One region of the Polaromonas sp. CG_23.6 genome, then DNA from elsewhere that is predicted to be linked to it. Evidence: riboswitches for the same ligand, from Rfam matches in the RefSeq annotation. Region 1 holds a riboswitch; the other holds the start of a gene.
What was found. A riboswitch is a leader RNA that binds a small molecule or an ion and turns the genes downstream of it on or off. The one in region 1 is predicted to bind glycine.
Positions count from the first base shown of each region.

Region 1 (11,231 bases):
TGGTGTGGGGGAAGTCACGCCGCCCGAACAAGATGGCCCGGCATTCGAAACCCATTACGCGCTGCTGCAAACCCTGAAATCATGGGGTTTTCCGGTCGCAGCGCAGACCCGGCTTGCGCAAGGCGCTACTGAATTAATAGCGTTTCACGACACTGTTCGCAAAGAGCGGGATCGCTTGCCGTATGACATTGACGGCGTGGTCTACAAGGTCAACAGCCTGGCGCTGCAACGCCGGATGGGTTTTGTCAGCCGTGAGCCGCGCTGGGCGGTGGCGCACAAATACCCGGCGCAAGAGCAGCTGACCACCGTGCTGGCGATCGACATCCAGGTCGGGCGCACCGGCAAGCTGACGCCGGTTGCAAAATTAGCGCCGGTGTTTGTCGGTGGCGTGACCGTCACCAACGCCACGCTGCACAACGAGGACGAGGCGCGGCGCAAGGATGTGCGGCTGGGCGACACGGTCATCGTTCGGCGTGCCGGCGACGTGATTCCCGAGGTGGTCAGCGTGCTGCTTGACAAGCGCGTACCGGACGCGACGCAGTTCACCATGCCGCGCCAGTGCCCGGTCTGCGGCTCAGAGGCCGTCCGGGAAGAGGGTGAGGCCGATTACCGCTGCACCGGTGGCCTGTTCTGCGCCGCCCAGCGCAAGGAAGCCATCCTGCATTTCGCCCACAAGCGGGCTGTCGAGGTTGAAGGCCTGGGCGACAAGCTGGTCGAGCAACTGGTTGATGCGGGCGTCATCCGCACGCTGCCTGACTTGTACAAGCTGGGTTTTGCGTCACTGGCCAGCCTGGAACGCATGGCAGAGAAGTCGGCCAACAACCTGGTGGCGGCACTGGAAAAGTCCAAGCACACCACCCTGCCGCGTTTTGTCTTCGGCCTGGGCATCCGGCATGTCGGAGAGGCAACAGCCAAGGCGCTGGCCCGCCATTTTTGCCAGCTGGACCGCATCATGGATGCGACTGAAGCGCAGTTGCTGGAAGTGGACGATGTCGGTCCCATCGTGGCCAAAAGCATCCACACCTTCTTTGACCAGCCGCACAACCGTGAAGTGGTCGAGCAACTGCGTGCCTGTGGCGTGACCTGGGAAGAAAGCGAACCCGTGGCGCTGGCAGTCAAGCCGCTGTCGGGCAAGACCTTTGTGATCACCGGAACCTTGCCGGACCTGAGCCGTGACGAGGCCAAGGACATGATCGAGCTGGCCGGCGGCAAGGTGGCCGGCTCCGTCAGCAAGAAGACCGATTACGTTGTGGCTGGTCTTGAAGCGGGCAGCAAGCTGATCAAGGCCGAGGCGCTGGGCGTCGCAGTGATTGATCAGGAGGACTTGATGGCGCTGCTGCATGGGCTGCCAGATTGAAGCTGGCTTCAAATTTTCTTGTCGGTTGGATTAACCGCATGCGTAATTCGGCGCTTCGCTTTGCTGCTATTAAAAATGCAGCTGCTTGCATCCATCTTTATTACGTTGGCGGTTGTTTTCATTAAAAATTTTCAATGGAGAAGCGGCGTGCGCGAAGTACTTTGCCGGTTGGGGACTTACGAGATCCTCTGGTGCTCGCTTACAAGCGGCTGAAGGCACGGCCACTAAGGTTGTCAACTTGTGCTTCACCTCTCGGTGTTGCTGCAAACACAATTTCAATCGGCAACTTCAAAGGAAACCCACCATGAAAGCACTCGTCTATCAAGGTCCGCGCGACGTCCGCGTCAAGGAGGTGCCCGATGCCAAAATCGAACGACCCACCGATGTGCTGGTCAGGATCACCGTGACCAACATTTGCGGTTCTGACCTGCACATGTATGAAGGCCGTACCGATATGGAGACTGGCCGTATCCTGGGGCACGAAAATCTTGGCGAAGTGGTTGAAGTGGGCAACGCGGTCGATCGGATCAAAATCGGCGACCGGGTCTGCCTGCCGTTCAACATTGGCTGCGGCTTTTGCAAGAATTGCGAGCGTGGCTTAACCGGTTTTTGCCTCACCGCCAACCCGGGAACGGCAGGCGCGGCATATGGATTTGCCGGCATGGGCCCGTACAGCGGTGGTCAGGCTGAATACCTGCGTGTTCCCTATGCCGACTTCAACTGCCTGAAGTTGCCGCCCGACGCGCAGGAGAAGGAAAATGACTATGTGATGCTGTCCGACATCTTTCCGACCGGTTACCACGCCACCGAGCTGGCTGGTGTTCGACCGGGCGAGTCAGTGGTCATCTACGGCGCGGGACCGGTCGGCCTGATGGCCGCGTATTCTGCGGCGATCAAGGGTGCCGGCAAGATCATGGTGGTCGATACGCATAAGGACCGCCTGGCTTTGGCAGAGAAAGCCGGCGCTATTCCCATCGACGACTCCGACGGTTCATGCGTCGACCAGATTCTGGCGCTGACGAAAGGCCAGGGTGCTGACCGTGGGTGCGAGTGCGTGGGCTACCAGTGTTGCGACAAGCATCGCAACGAAGTACCTAACCTGACCATGAACAACCTTGTGAAAACAGTGCGGGCGACCGGTGGCATCGGCGTGGTTGGCGTCTTTATTGCTCAAGACCCGGGCGCCAAGGACGATCTGGCAAAGCAGGGGCAACTGGCATTTGACTTTGGCCAGTTCTGGATGAAAGGCCAAAAGATAGGCACGGGACAGGCCAATGTCAAGGCCTATAACCGTCCGTTGCGCGACTTGATCGAGGCTGGCAAGGCCAAGCCATCGTTTATCGTTTCGCATGAGTTGCCGCTGGACCAAGCGCCTGAAGCCTACAAGAATTTCGATGAGCGCAAGGATGGCTGGACCAAAGTGCTCCTGCGGCCGGGCACTTGATGAAATTGTGGTTTCTTGGTTTGCTCCTGCTTATCCATAAACGTAACAGCATGCCAGCTGTGTCATTGAGCATAAGCCGCAGGCAGTAGGACATGGCTAAAAGCGTGCCCGTCATTCGTGACATTGTTTTGAGCGCATGGGCGCAATGTGCCGCCAGCCGCTATGCTTGCTTGCATGACCATTCGTGAAATTCTCAAAATGGGCGATGCGCGGCTTTTGCGCATTGCCCAACCCGTGGCAGCCTTCGACACTGATGCGCTGCATCTGCTGATCTCTGACATGTTCTACACCATGCAGTCGGTGAATGGTGCTGGCCTGGCCGCGCCACAGATCGGTGAAAACCTGCAGGTGGTGATTTTTGGCAGCGACCAGCTGAACCCGCGCTACCCCGATGCGCCGGTCGTGCCGCGTACCGTGCTGGTCAATCCGGTCATCATGCCGCTGGGCGTGGAGGAAGAGAGCGACTGGGAAGGCTGTCTGTCGGTGCCTGGCCTGCGCGGCATGGTGCCCCGTTTCTCGCATATCCGCTATACCGGCTTCGACCAGTATGGAGACCCCATTGACCGCACAGTGGACGGCTTTCATGCGCGCGTGGTGCAGCATGAATGCGACCACCTGATCGGCAAGCTGTACCCTATGCGCATTCGGGACCTGAGCCAGTTTGGCTACACGGAGGTGCTGTTTCCCGGCCAGGACGCGTCCGACGACGACTAATCCAGCCGCGTCCTGTGCCGGTTGTCCTTATGGGCCCCGAGATCTTTTTAGCGCAATGTTCCCGCGTTGGTTTTGTCTGCAAAGTAGTCGTTGGTGACCTTGCTCACCACCGGCGAGAGCAGCACCAGTGACACCAGGTTGGGAAAAGCCATGAAAGCGTTCAGGGTGTCGGCCAGCAGCCAGACAAAGTCCAGGTGCGTGACCGCGCCTACCATCACAAACAGCGTCCACAACACGCGGTAAGGCACTTCGACCTTGCTGCCGAACAAGTAAGCCCAGCATTTTTCACCGTAATAGGCCCAGCCCAGAATGGTGGTGAAGGCAAACACTGCCAACGCAATGGCCAGCAGGTATTGGCCAAAACCCGGAAAGGCCGTGGCAAAAGCACTCGATGTCAACTCGGCCCCGGTCAGTCCGCTGTTCCAGGCCCCGGTGATGATGAGCACCAGGCCGGTCATCGTGCAGACAACAATGGTGTCGATAAAGGTGCCCATCATGCCGACGAGGCCGGATTCGGCGGCGCTTTTGGTCTGGCCAGCGGCCTGCGCGATGCCGGCCGTTCCCAATCCGGCTTCATTGGAGAAAATGCCGCGCGCCACGCCATAGCGCATGGCCAGCATGATGGTGGCGCCCGCAAAGCCGCCAGTAGCCGACAAGGGCGTGAAGGCGTACTTGAAGATCAATGCAAAGGCTGCCGGAATCTGGTCGGCGTACATGCCCAGCACAATCAGCGAGGCAACGACGTAGCCGATGCACATGGCCGGTACCAGTTTTTCAGCCACCGCGCCAATGCGCTTGACCCCTCCCAGCAGCACAAAGCCCGTCAGTACCATCAACACCACGCCCGACACCCAGGGCGAGATGCCAAAGCTGGCGGTTAGTACGGCAGCAATGCTGTTGGACTGCACCATGTTGCCAATGCCAAAACCGGCCAGACCGCCAAACAGGGCAAAGGCAGCACCCAGCCAGGCCCAGCGTTGACCCAAGCCGTTCTTGATGGCAAACATGGGCCCGCCCATGTGTTCACCATGGGCATTGGTTTCACGAAAGTGCACCGACAGCAACACCTCGGCGTACTTGGTGGCCATGCCGACCAGCGCCGTCATCCACATCCAGAATAGCGCGCCCGGCCCGCCAATGGCAATGGCTGTGGCAACGCCCGCAATGTTGCCTGTTCCTACAGTCGCGGCCAGCGCGGTCATCAAGGCGGCGTAAGGGGTGATTTCGCCTTTGGCGCCCGACTCGGGCTTGCGGCCTTTCCAGACCATGCGAAACCCGGTGACGATGCGCAAAATCGGCATCAGCTTGAGCCGGAGTTGAAGAAAAAGGCCAGTGCCAAGAACCAGCACCAGCATGGGCGGTCCCCAGACGAAGTTGTTGATCGCTGTGACGATCGATGTCAGGGTTTCCAAGATTTTGTCTCCATATAGTAGTTATTGAGGCGAACGAAAGCACCCGCCCATGGCGGTTATTGATGAACAACCTTGCCTGTCACGGCAAGGTCTCGTGGTTTTGAGGGCGGCTGGCAATGCCAGTGAATCGCTGCCGCACCCAGGCAAGCCGTCAGCGCCAAATGTCAGCTGGCGCATGGGCCTTGAGTTTTCAGGCCGCGACAGGGTTGCCTTGCAGCAAGCTCGTTGGTTTGAAGGCTTCGCTCACCACATCACCCACCATCTCGGCGGTGATGGCTGACAGCGTCCAGCCGAGGTGACCGTGTCCGGTATTGTAAAAAACGCAGGGCGAGCGCCCACGGCCAACGCGTGGCAGCATGTTGGGCATCATGGGCCGCAAACCCGCCCAAGGTATGACGCTCTGGGTGTTGATGCCGGGAAAGCAGCGCTGCACCCAGTCCACCAGGGGCTTGATGCGGTCGGCACGAATGTCACGGTTGTATCCGTTGAACTCGGCTGTGCCGGCCACCCGGAAACGGTCAAGGCCCAGGCGGCTGGTGACCAGCTTGGTTTCATCGTCCAGCAAACTGACCACGGGGGCTGCCGCCTGACTTTGCGCGTCTTGCAGGTTGACGGTGATGGAATAGCCCTTGACCGGGTAGATGTTCACGCGGTCGCCCAGCGAGGCAGCCAGCGCGCGGCTGGCGGTGCCGGCACAGACCACCACGCCGTCAAAGACCGCGCGGGTTTCCTGGGCGCCATGACCCACCGTCACGCAGGCCTGGGTTGCGTCTGCCGTCACGCTTTTTACGTCTTGGTCATAGAGGCATGTCACACCCAGTCGTACGGCGGCTTCGGCCAGGCCCTTGGTGAAGCGGTGGATATCGCCGGTCGAGTCGCTTTCGGTGAAATAGCCGCCGTAATACTTGCCGGCCAGCGTCGGCTCGAGGACGCGCATCTCTTCAGGGGTGACGGCGCGGCGTGGCAGACCGCCTTCGGCCAGCAACTTGGAAACCTTGCCTGCGTGGTCAAAGCTGGCCTTGTCGCGGTAAATGTGAAGAATGCCTTCTTTTTTCAGGTCAAAGTCTATGCCCTCCTGTTCGGCCCAGCCCAGCAGATGCTTGCGCGCCGCGATGGCCAGGCGCGTGGTTTCTATGGTGTTGCTTCGATAGTTGGGAATGTTTGCAATGAACTCGGCAAACCACGATATTTTGTGCCAGCTGGGTTTGGGACTGACCAGCAGCGGGGCATCGCTCTTGAGCATCCACTTCAGGCCCTTGAGCAGCGTTGACCAGTGGTTCCACACCTCTGCGTTGGACGCGGAAAGCTGGCCGCCATTGGCAAACGAGGTTTCCATGGCGGCATAACGGTGCTTTTCGAACAAAGTGACAGAAAAGCCGCGCTTGGCCAGTGCGTAGGCTGTGGTCACGCCGGTGATGCCACCACCAATGACTGCGATTTTTTTCATGAAAGTCTCCAGCAACGTCAAGGGGTTGAGCCCGCGCGCAAATGTGCTGCGGACACCCCCTCTGTTCTGGACCTGAGAGATTCACCGGCCTTCGCTTGTGGCAGGGCTGGTTTGCTCCTTCGGTGCACCGCATGACGTAGCCTGCGGCAACTCTTCAGAGATCAATAGTGATGCCGGTCCTTTGGCCTGAGAGTTTCCGGGGTGGTTGCTCCTTCGGCGCCGGGTACTGCGTTAGCCGTACCACAGACTCTTCCGGCATCAAGCAGGCTAAGCGCCGATTGATGCATGCCGTTCTCAATGAGAGCGGCAATGATGGTAATTTATCAGCTATCCGGCTAGATCAACAAACTTTTTCAGATTTTGCGGCATCTTTGTCAAGATACGACAAAGATGCGTGCTGAATCTTATTCGCTCAAGGCCTTGAGCAACTCGGTTTCAATCGCAATCTGCGCTTTGTTGTGCTGCAGTTCAGGTCCGTCGATCAAAAAAGTGTCTTCGACCCGTTCGCCCAGCGTTGTCACCTTGGCCAGCTTGACGTTGATGTGGTGATTGGCCAGCACGCGTGCAATCAGGTAAAGCAAGCCGACCCGGTCGCTGGCCGACACGCTGAGTAACCACCGCTGGGCTTTTTCATCCGGCCGCAAATCGACGCGTGGGGTCACCGGAAAGCTTTTGACGCGGCGCGACACCCGGCCTTTGCTGGGTGGCGGCAGCGGGCCTTTTTCTTCCAGAATGCGGCCCAGGTTCACCTCCACCATGGTGGCCAGTTCGCGGTAGTGCTCTTCCAGCAGCTCGCTGGTGACCTGGAATGTGTCCAGGGCAAAGCCGTTGTTGGTGGTGTGCACCTTGGCGTCCAGGATGCTGAAGTCGGATTTGTCAAAGAAGCCGCAGATGCGCACGAACAGGTCTGGCGCATCGGGCGTGTAGACCAGCACCTGCATGCCTTCGCCGGTTGCCGACTGGCGCACGCGCACTGTCACCACGGCCTTGCCGATGTGGCGCGACAGGTGCCGGGCATGCCAGGCAATGTCGGCGGCTTCGTGGCGCATGAAATAGCTCACGTCCAGCGTGTCCCAGAGCGCCTTGTAGGCCTGGAAGGGCTCGGCGTGCAGTGCCAAAAGCGTCAGTGCGCCGCGCTTGCGGGCCTCGATCTCGGCGGCGGCATCGGGCGCGCGTCCGCCCAGCACGCGCAGTGTGTAGCGATACAGGTCTTCCAGCAGCTTGCCCTTCCAGGCATTCCATACTTTCGGACTGGTACCGCGAATATCGGCCACCGTGAGCAGGTAGAGGGCGGTCAGGTAGCGTTCGTTTCCGACCCGCTTGGCAAATGTGGCGATGACCTCCGGGTTGCTCAGGTCCTCCTTCTGGGCCGTGCGGCTCATGCTCAGGTGTTCGCCCACCAGGAACTCGATCAGCCGGGTGTCCTCGGCGGCAATGCCGTGCTGACGGCAGAAAGTGCGCACATCCTTGCGGCCCAGCTCGGAGTGGTCGCCGCCGCGCCCCTTGGCAATGTCGTGGAACAGCGCGGCGATGTACAGAATCCACGGCTTGTCCCAGCCTGCGGCCAGTTGCGAGCACATCGGGTATTCATGCGAATGCTCGGCCATGAAAAAACGCCGCATGTTGCGCAGCACCATCAGGATGTGCTGGTCGACGGTGTAGACGTGGAACAGGTCGTGCTGCATCTGCCCGACGATGCCCCGAAACACCCACAGATAACGGCCCAGCACCGAGGTCTGGTTCATCAGCCGCATGGCGTGGGTGATGCCTTGGCCCTGCTGCAGGATGCGCAGGAAAGTCGCCCGGTTCACCGGGTCGGTGCGAAATTTCGCATTCATCATGCCGCGGGCGTTGTAGAGCGCGCGCAAGGTGCGTGCCGACAAGCCCCGGATGCCGACATGGGTTTCGAACAGCAGGAAGGTTTCCAGGATGGCGTGAGGCTCCCGCAGGTAAAGGTCGTCACTGGCCACTTCGAGCATGCCGGCCTTGTCCAGAAAGCGCGCATTGAGCGGGCGCAGCGGATAGTTGCAGGGGCTGAGATGCTCCTCGATATTGAGCAGCAATATCTGGTTCAGCTGGGTGACCGCCTTGGCCGTCCAGTAATAGCGGCGCATCAGCGCTTCGCTGGGGCGCGCCGGCGGGCGTCTGGCCGCCCGTCCGCCCCGGGGTGACACGGCCCTGTCCAGCGGCAGGGCCACCTGAGCCGCATCCAGTGCAGGCAGGCGTTCGCTTCGGTTGCCAGGCTGTGTGTGATAGCCGAAAGATTCGGCCACTGTTGTCTGCAGGTCAAACACCAGGCGGTCTTCGCGCCGACGGGCAATGATGTGCAGACGCGCCCGTATCAGGCTCAGCAAGGCCTCGTTGGCCTTGATCTGCCGGACTTCAAAGCTTGAGATCAGCCCGTTTCTGGCCAGCTCGTCCCAGGATTTCCCCAGGCCTGCAGCGCGGGCCACCCACAGCACCACCTGCAGGTCGCGCAGCCCGCCGGGCGATTCCTTGCAATTGGGCTCCAGCGCGTAGGGTGTGTTGTCAAACTTGTTGTGGCGCTGGCGCATTTCCAGCGTCTTGGCGATAAAAAACGCCTTGGGGTCAAGAATTGCGTCAAGCTGCGCCTGCAGGCGCTGGTAGCAATCGGCCCCGCCAGTCACCAGACGCATTTCAAGCAGCGAGGTCTGCACGGTGACGTCCTTGGCCGCTTCCTCGACGCAGTGGGCCGCCGTGCGAACACTGGAGCCAATCTGCAGCCCGCAGTCCCAGCAGCTGCTGATAAAGTCTTCGACCTTCGCCTTGAGCGCCGGGTTATTTTCAACATCGATCGCGTCGTCGGGCAGCAGCAGAAGTACATCGACATCGGAATGCGGAAACAATTCGCCCCGGCCAAAACCGCCGACCGCGATCAGGCAGGCATCCCGCGGAAATTCGGCTTGTTGCCACAGGCGCCGCAGGGTGGTGTCGGTCAGCTGGCTCAGCTTTTGCAGCAGTCCATGGATGCCCCGGGTCGAGGCACCGCTGCCCGCCAGCGCGGCCAGAACAACCGCCTTGCCAACACTGTATTGTTCACGAAAGGGAGCCAGTTCAGTCATGATGGCGGGGCCTGACCTTGAAAGAATCGAAGAAGGCAGTCCCGTCAGGGAGGCCGGGATCAGGCGGCGGTTGTTTCGCGCGACAGCTGCGGCACGAAATCCGGAATTGGCGGGCTGCCGGCCGACAGCGTCAGCACTTCGTAACCGGTCTCGGTGACCAGCACCATGTGTTCCCATTGCGCCGACAGCGAATGGTCGCGCGTCACGATGCTCCAGCCGTCTTTTTCCGGACCATCCTTGATGTCGCGCTTGCCGATGTTGATCATCGGCTCGATGGTGAACACCATGCCGGGCTTGAGTTCGTCAAGCGTGCCCGGGCGGCCGTAATGCAGCACCTGCGGGTCTTCATGGAACTTGGTGCCGATGCCGTGGCCGCAGAACTCGCGCACGACCGAGTAACCCTGCTTTTCGGCAAACGTCTGGATGGCGTGGCCGATGTCGCCCAAGTGGGCGCCGGGACGCACGCACATGATGCCCTTCCACATGGCGTCGTAGGTGACCTGGCACAGGCGCTTGGCGGCAATCGAGCATTCGCCGATCAGGAACATGCGGCTGCTGTCGCCGTGCCAGCCGTCCTTGATGCCAGTGACGTCCACATTGACGATGTCGCCCTTTTTCAGCGGCTTGTCGTTCGGAACGCCATGGCACACCTGATGATTGATCGAGGTGCACAGCGACTTGGGGTAGGGCGGATAGCTGGGCGGGCCATAGCCGAGCGTGGCCGGGACAGTTCCTTGCACGTCGACCATGTAGTCGTGCGCCAGCTGGTTGATTTCGTTGGTCGTCACACCGGGCTTGATGAAAGGGGTCAGATAGTCCAGCAACTCGCCGGCCAGTCTGCCCGCCACGCGCACGCCTTCGATACCGGCTGCATCTTTGTAAGTAATACTCATGGAGGAATTATCCCACTGGCGTCTGTTGCGTGCTTTTCAACGGGCAGCAAGGCTTTTGACGGTGCATCAAAGCGCGGCCGGTGCGCTGATAAAATTGCCGTTTGACGCGAACTGCGCAGATTCTGGCCTTTTGCCGGGAAGTTATTTCCAGCAAAAGGCTTCATATTCGACAAAAACAGCTTGCTGGCTGCCCTCCACCACTTTTATCCAAAAGGCCACCCGTACCGTGACCCTGCACCTGACGACTTTTGAGGGCGACGCCCACGGCATCAGCGCCCTGAGCGATTTTCGCGTCCAGCAACTTCTGCCCCGGCTGCAAGCCATCCACGACAAGATCGTCGGCATCAGCGCCCGGTTTGTGCATCTGGTCGCCACCGAAGCGACTCCTTCGCCGGACCTGAAAAACCGGCTGGCGGCCTTGCTCAGCTACGGCGAACCGTGCGCACAGCCCGCCGCAAATGCCGCCGACAACGTGTTGTTCATCGTGTCTCCGCGCTTCGGCACGGTGTCGCCGTGGGCGTCGAAAGCCACTGACATCGCGCACAACTGCGGCTTGGACGTGCGGCGTATCGAGCGCATCACCGAATACCGGCTGAGCCTGAAATCCGGCTTTTTCAGCAAATCGGCACTGACGGAATCCCAGCACGATCAGGTCGCCGCGTTGCTTCACGACCGCATGACGGAAAGCGTGGTTGCCGACCGTGCCCACGCAGAAGCGGGCTTGTTCACCGAGCTGCAGGGTGCGCCGTTGCAGACCATTGACGTACTGCAGGGCGGAAAAGCCGCGCTGCAGCAGGCCAACAGCGAGTTCGGCCTGGCACTGGCTGAAGACGAGATTGGCTATTTGGTCCAGGCCTTTACCCAGTTGCAGCGCAACCCGA
Region 1 is NZ_JARXUY010000001.1:2,175,264-2,186,494, forward strand. It holds gene ligA (NAD-dependent DNA ligase LigA) at 1-1,357, shown strand, start outside; gene H4V98_RS10280 (glutathione-independent formaldehyde dehydrogenase) at 1,662-2,801, shown strand; gene def (peptide deformylase) at 2,976-3,515, shown strand; gene H4V98_RS10290 (sodium:alanine symporter family protein) at 3,563-4,927, opposite strand; gene H4V98_RS10295 (D-amino acid dehydrogenase) at 5,118-6,374, opposite strand; glycine riboswitch at 6,539-6,639, opposite strand; gene H4V98_RS10300 ([protein-PII] uridylyltransferase) at 6,779-9,457, opposite strand; gene map (type I methionyl aminopeptidase) at 9,517-10,350, opposite strand; gene purL (phosphoribosylformylglycinamidine synthase) at 10,577-11,231, shown strand, end outside.

Region 2 (11,231 bases), 710 kb from region 1:
ATCGAGATCGTAATCGATCCGTGCCTGCATTTTATCCAATGTATCGGTTTCTCCACGGTAACCATTTACCTGAGCCCAACCAGTGATTCCTGGCTTGACTTTATGCCGCACCATATATCCCTTTATCAAAGTTCTGTACATTTCGTTATGTGCTACTGCGTGTGGTCGCGGACCCACAATACTCATTCGACCTTGCAACACGTTAAAAAATTGAGGCAGTTCGTCCAACGACGTTTTTCTAAGAAGCGCCCCGAATTTAGTAATCCTTTGATCATTTTTTTTCGCTTGTTGAATGATTCCACCATCCTCAACCACCGCCATCGACCGAAATTTGTAAACCAGTATCTGTTCGCCATCAAGCCCATAGCGACGCTGCTTGAATATAGCGGGTCCTGACGATCCCATTTTGACCATGATGGCAATAAAAACCATGATGGGCGAAACAAGGAGAAGAATTATCAGAGAAAGCAAAATGTCGCTTGTACGTTTCAATATCCCATTAAAACCTCTAAAGGGTGTGTCACACACTGAAATCACATTCACACCACAGACAGATCCGCTTCTTCCTTGAATCAAGTCAGTTATAAACATGTCTGGTACAAAGTAGATAGACGCAGTGGTGTCCTTGAGATCGTCAAGGATTTGCAGAACACGGGGACGGGCAATCATTGGCAAGGATAGATATATGTTTTGAATTCTGTGCTTCTTTACATAACCGGCAAGATCATCTATCTTTCCCAAAAGCTTGTATTTGTCCTGTTGGTGACGTCGCACTTCGCTGCGATCATCGAAAAATCCCCGCAGCTCCATTCCTGAATACGCTGCATCCCCAATGTTTTCAGCCAGCGATACACCTTGGTTATTCATGCCCACAATAACGACCCGTTGTGCAGGTCCTTGCATTTTCAATAATTTTGTGCTTGCTGCTCCCAAGGTCAGGTTTCCAACAATCTGGGCGATTGGAACAATCCACAACCAATTAATTATTAAAAATGTCGGGAATCTATAGATATAATCGGTTGCAAATCCGACGAGAATCAAGATTCCGGCTATCCATAACCAGTTAAGTAGTATATTAAAAATTAAACGCTCTACAGAAAGCCGTAACCGTGCAGCGCCTGGGAATGTCAGAGAAAAAACAACTACTGAAAGAATTAGATACGGCGGATTGATTGCACCTTCGAAATTAAATGCCAAAATCCAGAGTGATGAAATTAAAATAATTGGATCAAGAATACTTTCGACTATTCTAAAAAAATAGCTTCGCCCCAGACTTGATCGTGAATCCAGATTGTTTTTCCATACAGCTGCCGACTTTTCCCTGGTAATTTCAACCATTGAATGTCACCCCGTTTATTTTTGAAACAGCTTGCGCACGGTTAAATACATTCAATTTCTGGAAAATTCTTTGCATATGATTTTTTACAGTAAATCCACTAATATTCAATATAGTACCTATTTCGGAATTTGTTTTTCCCATGGCAACCCAATCCATGATCTGGATTTCGCGATCACTCAAACCAAAGACTTCGTCTTGTCCCGCACGTAGTGATTTCGAAAACGGTTTTTGCTGTTGTGGAAGTTGAGAGATCTGACGCAATGCGCTGTCAATTACGGGCATCAGCACCTTCATGGCGGTGCTGGTTGGCTCTGGTGAAATTTTCTGGCTGCTTAAAAGTACATATAGGCACTCACACTGCCCACGCTCATCGCGCATACCGTGAATCATTCCTGATCGCATGCTGCGTAACGCACTGCTGAAAGATCCAGGCAAACTGGCATTACCCAACAGATATTCGAAATTGCGAAAGTCAAGTGAGCTTGGTTGGCGGCCTCCAAAAACCCAACTTTCGTGAAATTTTCCCATTAGGAAAGGAAGGCCATCCGTACCCACGGCGTAAGACCGCACACCTGGCAACTTGGACACAATGTCGTGTCGGATGGACCCTTCCTGAAAGTTTCCCCATCCTGCCAGCAGGATTTCGTGCGGCATGCACTGTTGCACATCGCCCTGCAACCAATGAAGCAAGTCGATATGACGCCGGATAGCAGTTGCACTTTCAATCAGCCTGAGATAGTGGCTGGAATTACCAGACACGGGCACCGTATGACTTTGCATTTTTTTATTCTCCCTGAATACGTTTTGTCGTTTGCGCTACCGATTGCATCGATGGAATGCGAAGCCTAAAGCTACTTTATATCAAGCGTTCACGCAGGATATACAACAATTTACAAGTCATCAAGCATGCTGTGAAAAATTCAGGAAGCTTCTCCGTCATTGTCCGCGTTGCTTGTCATCCAAAATCTGCAGATGGATCCAAGCAACCCGTAAAAACATCCCTATTCAGAGCATGAACGACCTGCCAAGCCCTGAAATTATCTGATTTTTAAGCGAAAACCCGCGCACGTTCGACCGCTGTCAGCAGCAATAATCAAAATGTTTACGGCGCTTTGCCCTAATCCATAATTTTTATCGCAATTACTTTCCGGAGACAGCATGAAGCTTTCGAAACTTCTCATTTGCCTGAGCCTGGGCCTGGGATTCATGGCTTCGGCCACTGCACAGACCACCATGCGGATCAGCATCTCAACAGCTCAGAACTCACACCAAGGTGTGGCGATAGACACTTTTGCCAAGGAGGTTGAAAAGCGCACGGCAGGAAGATATAAGGTTCAGACCTTCTACAACGGTGCTTTGGGCGGCGAGCGGGAGTCGATTGAAGCGGTACAGCTGGGGACGCAGGCATTGGCATTCTCGTCGTCGGGCCCCATTCCCAACTTTGTTCCTGAAACCAAAATCCTGGATGTACCGTTTCTCTTCCGGGACAAGGCCCATGCACGTGCCGTGCTCGACGGACCAATTGGCCAGGACTTGCTGACCAAATTCGATGCCAAAGGCTTCAAGGCACTCGCCTGGGCCGAAAACGGCTTTCGCCACATGACCAACAGCAAGCGCGACGTCAAGACACCTGAAGATCTCAAAGGTTTGAAAATGCGCACCATGGAAAACCCGGTGCATATTGCTGCCTACAAGGGCTTTGGCATCATTCCCACACCTATGGCCTTTCCCGAAGTGTTCACTGCACTTCAGCAGGGCACCGTAGATGGACAGGAAAATCCTCTGTCGGTCATCATTTCAGCCAAGTTTGATCAGGTGCAAAAGCACTTGACCTTGACGGGCCACGTTTATTCGCCTTGCATCTTCGTGATGAACAAGGCGCAGTTCGACGAACTCAGCGCAGCCGACAAGCAAGCCTTTCTTGATGCCGCCAAAGAAGGAACCAAGGCCAATCGCGCCCGGGTGGACGAAGACGATGCCAAGGGCGTAGCCGACCTGCGCGCCAAGGGAGTGACCGTGATTGACACGATTGACAAGGCCAAGTTCGTGGCCGCACTGGCACCGGTGAACGCCGAGTTCGAAAAGCAATTCGGCAAGGTTGCGCTCGACAAAATTCGAAACTACAAATAAGCCAATATCTTTTTTGCTACGTTTTCGGTAGCTTGATATGCCCGTAGCTATTGCGCTAACGGGCGTTTTCTTTAAATATCGGTGTCATTTCATGAAACACGCCTTTTTAACCGTCGAACGCTGGACGACCGGATTTTCCATGCTGGTGGCATGCCTGATGCTGGTCATTGCCTCGTCGCTGGGAATGTTCCAGATCGTGACCCGTTTTGTATTGGAGCAACCCGCAGAATGGAGCGAAATCCTGATCAGGCTGAGTCTGATCTGGATGGTTTTCATGGGTATCCCGGCGGCTTTTCGCCAAGGGGCGATGGTCAGTGTCGATGTGCTTTATCGCTGGAGCCCACCCCGGATCAAGCGTGTGCTCGACTGGGCGGTCTGCCTTGCGGCGCTGGCCCTGATCGGTGTCATCATCTGGTGGGGCTGGGACTATTCGCTGCGCGGTCGCGTTCAGTCGATGGCCGGGCTTGAATCCATTTCAATGTTCTGGGGATATGTGGCCATGCCGGTTGGCGGGCTCTTTTGCGTGATGGGAATCATTGGCAACCTGATCGATCCACAACGCCAAGAACTGGAAACAGCCCAATGACCGCCGTCATGCTGACGACCATGGTGCTGTGCTTTGCATTGACCATTTCCGTTGCCGTTTCCATCGGACTTGCGTCGGTTCTGGGCATTCAGGCGACCAATGCCAACATGCTGATTTCGGTCAAGGAAATGTTTTCTGCAATCAACAAATTTCCGTTGGCTGCCATTCCCTTCTTCATCCTGGCAGGCAATCTGATGGAAACCGGCGGCATTTCGCGCCGGCTGGTGGAGTTTGCAAAAAGCATCGTGGGCGGCGTACAGGGCGGCCTGCCGATGACCTGCGTGCTCACCTGCATGATTTTTGCAGCGGTTTCAGGCTCGTCGGTGGCAACCACCTTTGCCGTTGGCGCCATTTTGATTCCGGCACTGGTGAAGCATGGCTATCCGACAACCTATGCCGCAGCCCTGCAGGCGACCAGTGCCGAGTTGGGTGTCATCATTCCACCGTCGATTCCGCTGATCCTGTATGGCGTGAGCGCCGAGGTCTCGATTGGCGAACTTTTCGTCGCTGGCATAGGGCCGGGCATCTTCATCAGCTTGTCGCTGATGATTTTTGTCTACGTGTATTGCCGCTTCAAAGGCTGGGGCAAGAACGACGGCGACGGGCGACTCGGTTTTTTCAAGGCAAGCTGGCAGGCTGGCTGGGCGTTGCTGATGCCGGTCATCATCCTGGGCGGTATTTACGGTGGCATTTTCACGCCAACCGAAGCAGCAGCCGTCGCGGTGTTTTATGCACTGGTGGTGGGCGTGGTGATTTACCGGGAAATCAGCCTGGCCAGTTTGATCGTGGTGCTGCGCAAGTCGGTGTTGTCCAGCGCCGTGATCATGTTCATCATTGCCAACGCCGGGCTGTTTGCCTTTCTGATCACACGTGCTGGTGTGCCTGACGCGATTGGCCACTGGCTCGAGGCTGTGCTGCAGTCACCCGCGCTGTTTCTGCTCGGGGTGAATGTTGCGCTGTTTTTCATTGGCATGTTCATTGAAACCAGCGCCGCAATCATTGTGCTGGCGCCGATTTTGGCACCTGTGGCCATGCACTTCGGCATCGACCCGGTGCATTTCGGCATGGTCATGGTGGTCAATCTGGCGCTGGGCATGATCACCCCGCCCTTTGGCGTGAACCTGTTTGCCGCCTGCACGGTGGCAAAGGTCTCCCTGGACCGCATCATCCGTCACCTGATTCCTTTCGTGCTGGTGATTCTGGCGTGCCTGCTGGTGATCACCTACGTGCCGCAGTTGTCGCTGGGTTTGCGTGACCTGTTGTACGCGAAATAGAAGCCTGGGAAAGCCCCGAAAAGCCTGAAGGAGCGCGCAAGAGAGCGGCTTTGCTCGGCTACACTTGGCAGCGTCAGGAGAGAGTTTTCCCAGAGAAAACCGCCGAAGGCGCATGCGCCACCCCCAATGGTGGACTGAACGCTCAGGCAAAAGGACTGGCAACCGCCCCTAGGCGCATCAACTGCCAAGGGGCGTTCCCAACTGGAGAGAGACCGCTTTGAAGGCGGTCCACCGAAGGAGCAACCCTGCATCGCCAGGCGAATCTCTCAGGTAAAGTGGACAGAAGGGGCAGCCCGTGGCGTTTGGCCACGGAATCATGTTTGCCCCTTTGGAGAACGCCATGTCCCACGACCCGTCTGCCGCCCCTGCCCCTTTGCTCAGCACACCGCTGCATGACCTGCATAGGGAACTTGGCGCCCGCATGGTGCCGTTTGCCGGTTATTCCATGCCGGTGCAATACCCGGCCGGCCTGATGGCCGAACACCTGCAAACCCGCAGCAGCGCCGGTCTGTTTGACGTGTCGCACATGGGGCAGTTGCGGCTCGTTGGCCCGGATGCCGCCGCCGCACTGGAAAGCCTGATGCCGGTCGATGTGATCGACCTGCCTGCGGGCAAACAGCGCTACGGCCTGCTGCTCAATGAAGAAGGCGGCATCATCGACGACCTGATGTTCTTCAACCGCGACTACGCGAATGGCGGCGATATCTTCGTCATCGTCAATGGCGCGTGCAAGACCGGCGACATCGCCCATATCCAGGAAAAAATTGGCAGCCGCTGCGAAGTCATCCCCATGCCCGAGATGGCCTTGCTGGCGTTGCAAGGCCCGCTGGCCGTGAACGCTCTGCAACGCCTGTCGCCGGGCGTTGAAAAGCTGGTGTTCATGACCGGCGGTGAGTTCACCGTGGCGGGCTGCGACTGCTTCATCACCCGCAGCGGCTACACCGGGGAAGACGGTTTCGAGATTTCAGTGCCCGCCGCGCAGGCCGACACCCTGGCTCGAACCCTGCTGGCCCAGCCAGAAGTCAAGCCTGTTGGCCTGGGCGCGCGCAATTCACTTCGTTTAGAGGCCGGCCTGTGCCTGTATGGCAGCGACATCGACACCACGACCACGCCGGTCGAAGCCAGCCTGAACTGGGCGATTCAAAAAGTTCGCCGTACCGGCGGCGCTCGTGCCGGAGGCTTTCCGGGCGCAGACAAAATCCTGGCGCAGCTGGCCGAACCGGCCAGTTTGAGCCGTAAACGAGTTGCCTTGATGGCCAGTACGCGCGTTCCGGTCCGCGAACCCGCCATGCTGGAAAACATGGACGGCCAGGCAATCGGCCAAGTCACCAGCGGCCTGCTCAGCCCCACGCTGAACCAGCCGATTGCGCTGGCCTATGTGCATCCTGACTATGCGGTGGTTGGCACCGAGTTGTTTGCCATGGTGCGCGGCAAACCCGTGCCCATGCACGTGTCGACCACGCCCTTTGTTCCCACACGCTACCACCGTGGCTGATTCATCTATCTCTTTCGTTCACTTCCCTTTTTCATACAAACTCCCGGAGAAACCGCATGACCGTCAAGTACACCGAAGACCACGAATGGCTCAAGATTGAAGACGACATGGCCACTGTCGGCATCACCGTGCATGCGCAAGACGCACTAGGCGATGTGGTGTTTGTCGAGCTGCCGGAAGTCGGCACGACATTTGCCCAAAAAGACACCGCTGGCGTGGTCGAGTCAGTCAAGGCGGCAGCGGATGTCTACATGCCGGTCAGCGGCGAAGTCGTTGAAGTGAACGAAGCACTGCGTGATGACCCGTCACTGGCCAATTCCGACCCGCTGGGCGCCGGCTGGTTCTTCAAGGTCAAGCTCTCCGACCCGTCGCAGCTCGACGCGCTGATGGATGAAACCAGCTACACCGCCTTTTCTGCCGCCTGAATTTTTCATCAAGACTGATACGGAATCCTGACATGCTGATGCCATCCGCCACGCCGCTGGGCGCGCTTGAAAACCCTGCCGAATTCATTGCCCGGCACATCGGCATTGATGAAACGGATGAAGTCCACATGCTCGGCGTTGTCGGCTCTGATTCGCTCCGGGCGCTGATTGACGGCATCGTGCCGCGCTCGATTGCCCGAAGCAGCGCCATGGCGATTCCGCCGCCGGTGTCTGAAGCGGCCGCGCTCAAGCAGCTCAAGGCCATGGCCGCCAAGAACAAGGTATTCAAGAGCTTCATCGGCCAGGGTTATTACGGCACCTACACGCCGGGCGTGATCCTGCGTAACGTGCTGGAAAACCCCGCCTGGTACACCGCCTACACGCCCTACCAGGCCGAGATTTCGCAGGGCCGCATGGAAGCGCTGATCAACTTCCAGACCATGGTCTGCGACCTGACCGGCATGCCGATGGCCAATGCGTCGATGCTCGACGAAGCCACTGCCGCCGCCGAAGCCATGACGCTGGCCAAGCGCAGCGTGAAGAGCAAAAGCAATGTGTTCATCGTGGCTGGCGACTGCCATCCGCAAACCATCGAAGTGATCCAGACACGCGCCCGACCGCTGGGCATCGAGGTCAAGGTCAGCACCCTTTCACGCACTGTGCCGCAGTTGATGGCAGAGGGCAATTACTTCGGCGTACTGGCCCAGTACCCGGCCACCAGCGGCGCCATTCATGACCTTCGGCCGCTGGCGGGACAAGCGCATGCCGATGGCGCAGCCTTGTGCGTCGCAGCCGATTTGCTGGCGCTGACGCTGCTCACACCACCGGGCGAATGGGATGCAGACATCGTGCTGGGCAGCACCCAGCGCTTTGGCATGCCAATGGGCAACGGTGGCCCGCATGCTGCTTATCTGGCGTGTCGGGATGAATTCAAACGCTCGTTGCCGGGCCGCCTGGTCGGTGTCAGCATCGATACCCATGGTCATCCGACCTACCGGCTGGCGCTGCAAACCCGCGAACAGCACATCCGCCGTGAAAAGGCCACGTCCAATATCTGCACGGCACAGGTGCTGCCAGCGGTCATAGCCAGCATGTACGCCGTCTACCACGGCCCTCAGGGCTTGAAGCGCATTGCCGAACGTGTGGCCACTTACACCGCCATTTTTGTGAATGGATTGCGCCAGATGGGTTTTGACATCACCAACAAAGGCGCCTTTGACTCGGTCACCGTCAAAACCGGTGATGCTACTAATTCAATAGCTAAGCGTGCAAGCCAGTCGTGCGCAAACCTTAGATTTCGCTTGAAAAATCACTTGGGTGTGTCGCTGGACGAAACCACCAGCCGCAGCGACATTGAACTGCTCTGGTCTTTCTTCGCCCAGCCCGGCCAGACTGTGCCGGTGGTGAGCAGTTTCGAGCAAGGCATCGAATCCCTGATTCCAGCTGCGCTGCGCCGCACCAGCGAATTTTTGACGCATCCGGTGTTCAACACCCACCACAGCGAAACCAGCATGCTGCGCTACATCCGCAAGCTCAGCGACAAGGACCTGGCGCTGGACCGCAGCATGATCCCGCTGGGCAGCTGCACCATGAAGCTGAACGCCACCAGCGAGATGATTCCCATCACCTGGCCGGAATTCGCCAACATCCATCCATTTGCGCCGCATGACCAGTTGCTGGGCTATGCCGAACTCGACCAGCAGTTGCGTGACTGGCTGTGCGAGGCCACGGGGTATGCCGGCATCAGCCTGCAGCCAAACGCCGGCTCGCAGGGTGAATACGCCGGCCTGCTGGTCATCAAGGCTTATCTTGAGGCGAATGGCCAGGGCCACCGCAATATCTGCCTGATTCCCTCGTCAGCCCACGGCACCAACCCGGCCAGCGCCCAGATGGCCGGCATGACCGTGGTGGTCACGGCCTGTGATGCACAGGGCAATGTCGACATGGCCGACCTGAAGGCCAAGTGCGAAAAGCACAGCGAGAAATTGGCTTGCGTGATGATCACCTACCCCAGCACCCACGGTGTGTTCGAGACGCATGTCAAGGAGCTTTGCCAGCTGGTGCATTCGCACGGCGGCCGGGTCTATGTCGATGGCGCCAACATGAATGCGCTCGTCGGCACCGCCGCACCGGGTGAGTTCGGCGGCGACGTCAGCCACCTCAATTTGCACAAGACCTTCTGCATTCCGCATGGCGGAGGCGGCCCCGGCGTCGGCCCGGTCTGCGTTGTGGCGGACCTGGTGCCCTACCTGCCCGGCCATGCAACGGCTGGCATGCCCGTGAACGGCGTGGGTGCGATTTCAGCTGCCCCGCTGGGCAATGCAGCGGTGCTGCCAATCAGCTGGATGTACTGCCGCATGATGGGGCCCGAAGGCTTGAAGCGCGCGACCGAAGTGGCAATTTTGAGCGCCAACTACATCAGCGCCCGCCTGCAAGACCATTATCCGACGCTGTATGCCAGCGAGAACAAACATGTTGCGCACGAATGCATCCTGGACCTGCGTCCGCTGAAGGAAACCAGCGGCGTGACCGCCGAAGATGTGTCCAAGCGGCTGATGGACTACGGCTTTCATGCGCCAACGCTCAGCTTCCCGGTGCCCGGCACGCTGATGGTTGAACCCACCGAAAGCGAGTCCCTGGCCGAACTGGACCGCTTCATCAATGCCATGGTTGCTATCCGCGAAGAAATCCGCCAAGTCGAAAACGGTCACTGGCCACAAGACAACAACCCGCTGAAACATGCACCGCACACCGCCGCCAGCCTGCTGGGCGCGGACTGGGACCGGCCCTATTCACGCGAAACCGGTGCCTTTCCGCTGGCCAGCCTGAAAGCGGTGAAATACTGGCCACCGGTGGGCCGTGTGGACAACGTCTACGGCGACCGCAATTTGTCCTGCAGCTGCATTCCGATTGCAGATTACGCTTGACGCGCACTGCACACTGCCTGAACGCCTTAACGCCTTAACGCCTCAACTCCTCCTTCTCTCTTTGAGAGAAGTTTGGGGTAAGGACCTGTAGTGACGGCAGCGCTAAACCCCATTTCAATCCCTCCATCATTCACAGGAAAACCATGAAATCAAACTTCTCCCTGCTCGCCCTCGCCGCTTTTGCGACCAGCGCCTTCGCCGTGGCGCCGCCTGAAACCCTGCCATCGGGTGTAAAGATCGTCCACACGGTAGACGGCACAGGCGCGCAGCCCAAGGCATCGGACACCGTCAAGGTGCATTACCGCGGCACGCTGGCCGACGGCAAGGAATTTGACAGCTCCATCAAACGCGGCCAGCCGGCCTCGTTCCCGTTGAACCGTGTGGTGCCATGCTGGACCGAAGGCATGCAAAAGATCAAGGTTGGCGGCAAGGCGACGTTAACCTGCCCACCGGCCACGGCCTATGGTGATCGCGGCGCCGGCGGCGCGGTGCCACCCAACGCCACACTGACGTTTGAAGTCGAGTTACTGGCGATTGAAAAGTAAGCTGCGTTTGGCTTACAAGGCTGCATTCAATGCGGCAAGGAGCGCGGCGTCAAATGCTTCTGTCCGCTCGAACTGCACCCAGTGGCCGGCTTCTTCGATGAGGGTGAAGGCTTTGAAACGGGGTGCTTGCCGCATAGCCGTCTCCACCGCCGCCAGTTGCCCCTTGAACAACGCGTCTTCACGGCCGTAGATGGCATGCAGCGGGCACTTTAGCAGCGGCAGCGTGCAGGCCAATACATCGGTGCGCGACAGGTTGCGACCCTGCATGCGGTCGCGCAAGACGTTGGCTACATGCAGGCGCAGCGCCAGATCGCTGATCGACGTCGGGTGGTGCAGCATCAACGCAGCCAGGTTGCCACGGTGAATGGCGTCACGCTGGCCGGCGTCCTTGAAATGGCGCCAGGCCCGCAAATGAAACGGCGTGTCGGGCGCAATGCCCAAGCCGGGCGCGCCGACCAGCACCAGACGCGCCACACGTGCCGAATACTGCGCCGCCAGAAAACCGGCGAC
Region 2 is NZ_JARXUY010000001.1:2,888,532-2,899,762, forward strand. It holds gene H4V98_RS13650 (undecaprenyl-phosphate glucose phosphotransferase) at 1-1,338, opposite strand, end outside; gene epsA (XrtB/PEP-CTERM-associated transcriptional regulator EpsA) at 1,331-2,119, opposite strand; gene H4V98_RS13660 (TRAP transporter substrate-binding protein) at 2,498-3,469, shown strand; gene H4V98_RS13665 (TRAP transporter small permease) at 3,561-4,055, shown strand; gene H4V98_RS13670 (TRAP transporter large permease) at 4,052-5,329, shown strand; glycine riboswitch at 5,394-5,497, shown strand; glycine riboswitch at 5,521-5,622, shown strand; gene gcvT (glycine cleavage system aminomethyltransferase GcvT) at 5,670-6,824, shown strand; gene gcvH (glycine cleavage system protein GcvH) at 6,881-7,249, shown strand; gene gcvP (aminomethyl-transferring glycine dehydrogenase) at 7,282-10,176, shown strand; gene H4V98_RS13690 (FKBP-type peptidyl-prolyl cis-trans isomerase) at 10,320-10,721, shown strand; gene H4V98_RS13695 (alpha/beta fold hydrolase) at 10,734-11,231, opposite strand, start outside.
Region 2: another riboswitch for glycine. It lies ahead of gcvT (glycine cleavage system aminomethyltransferase GcvT); the one in region 1 lies ahead of H4V98_RS10295 (D-amino acid dehydrogenase).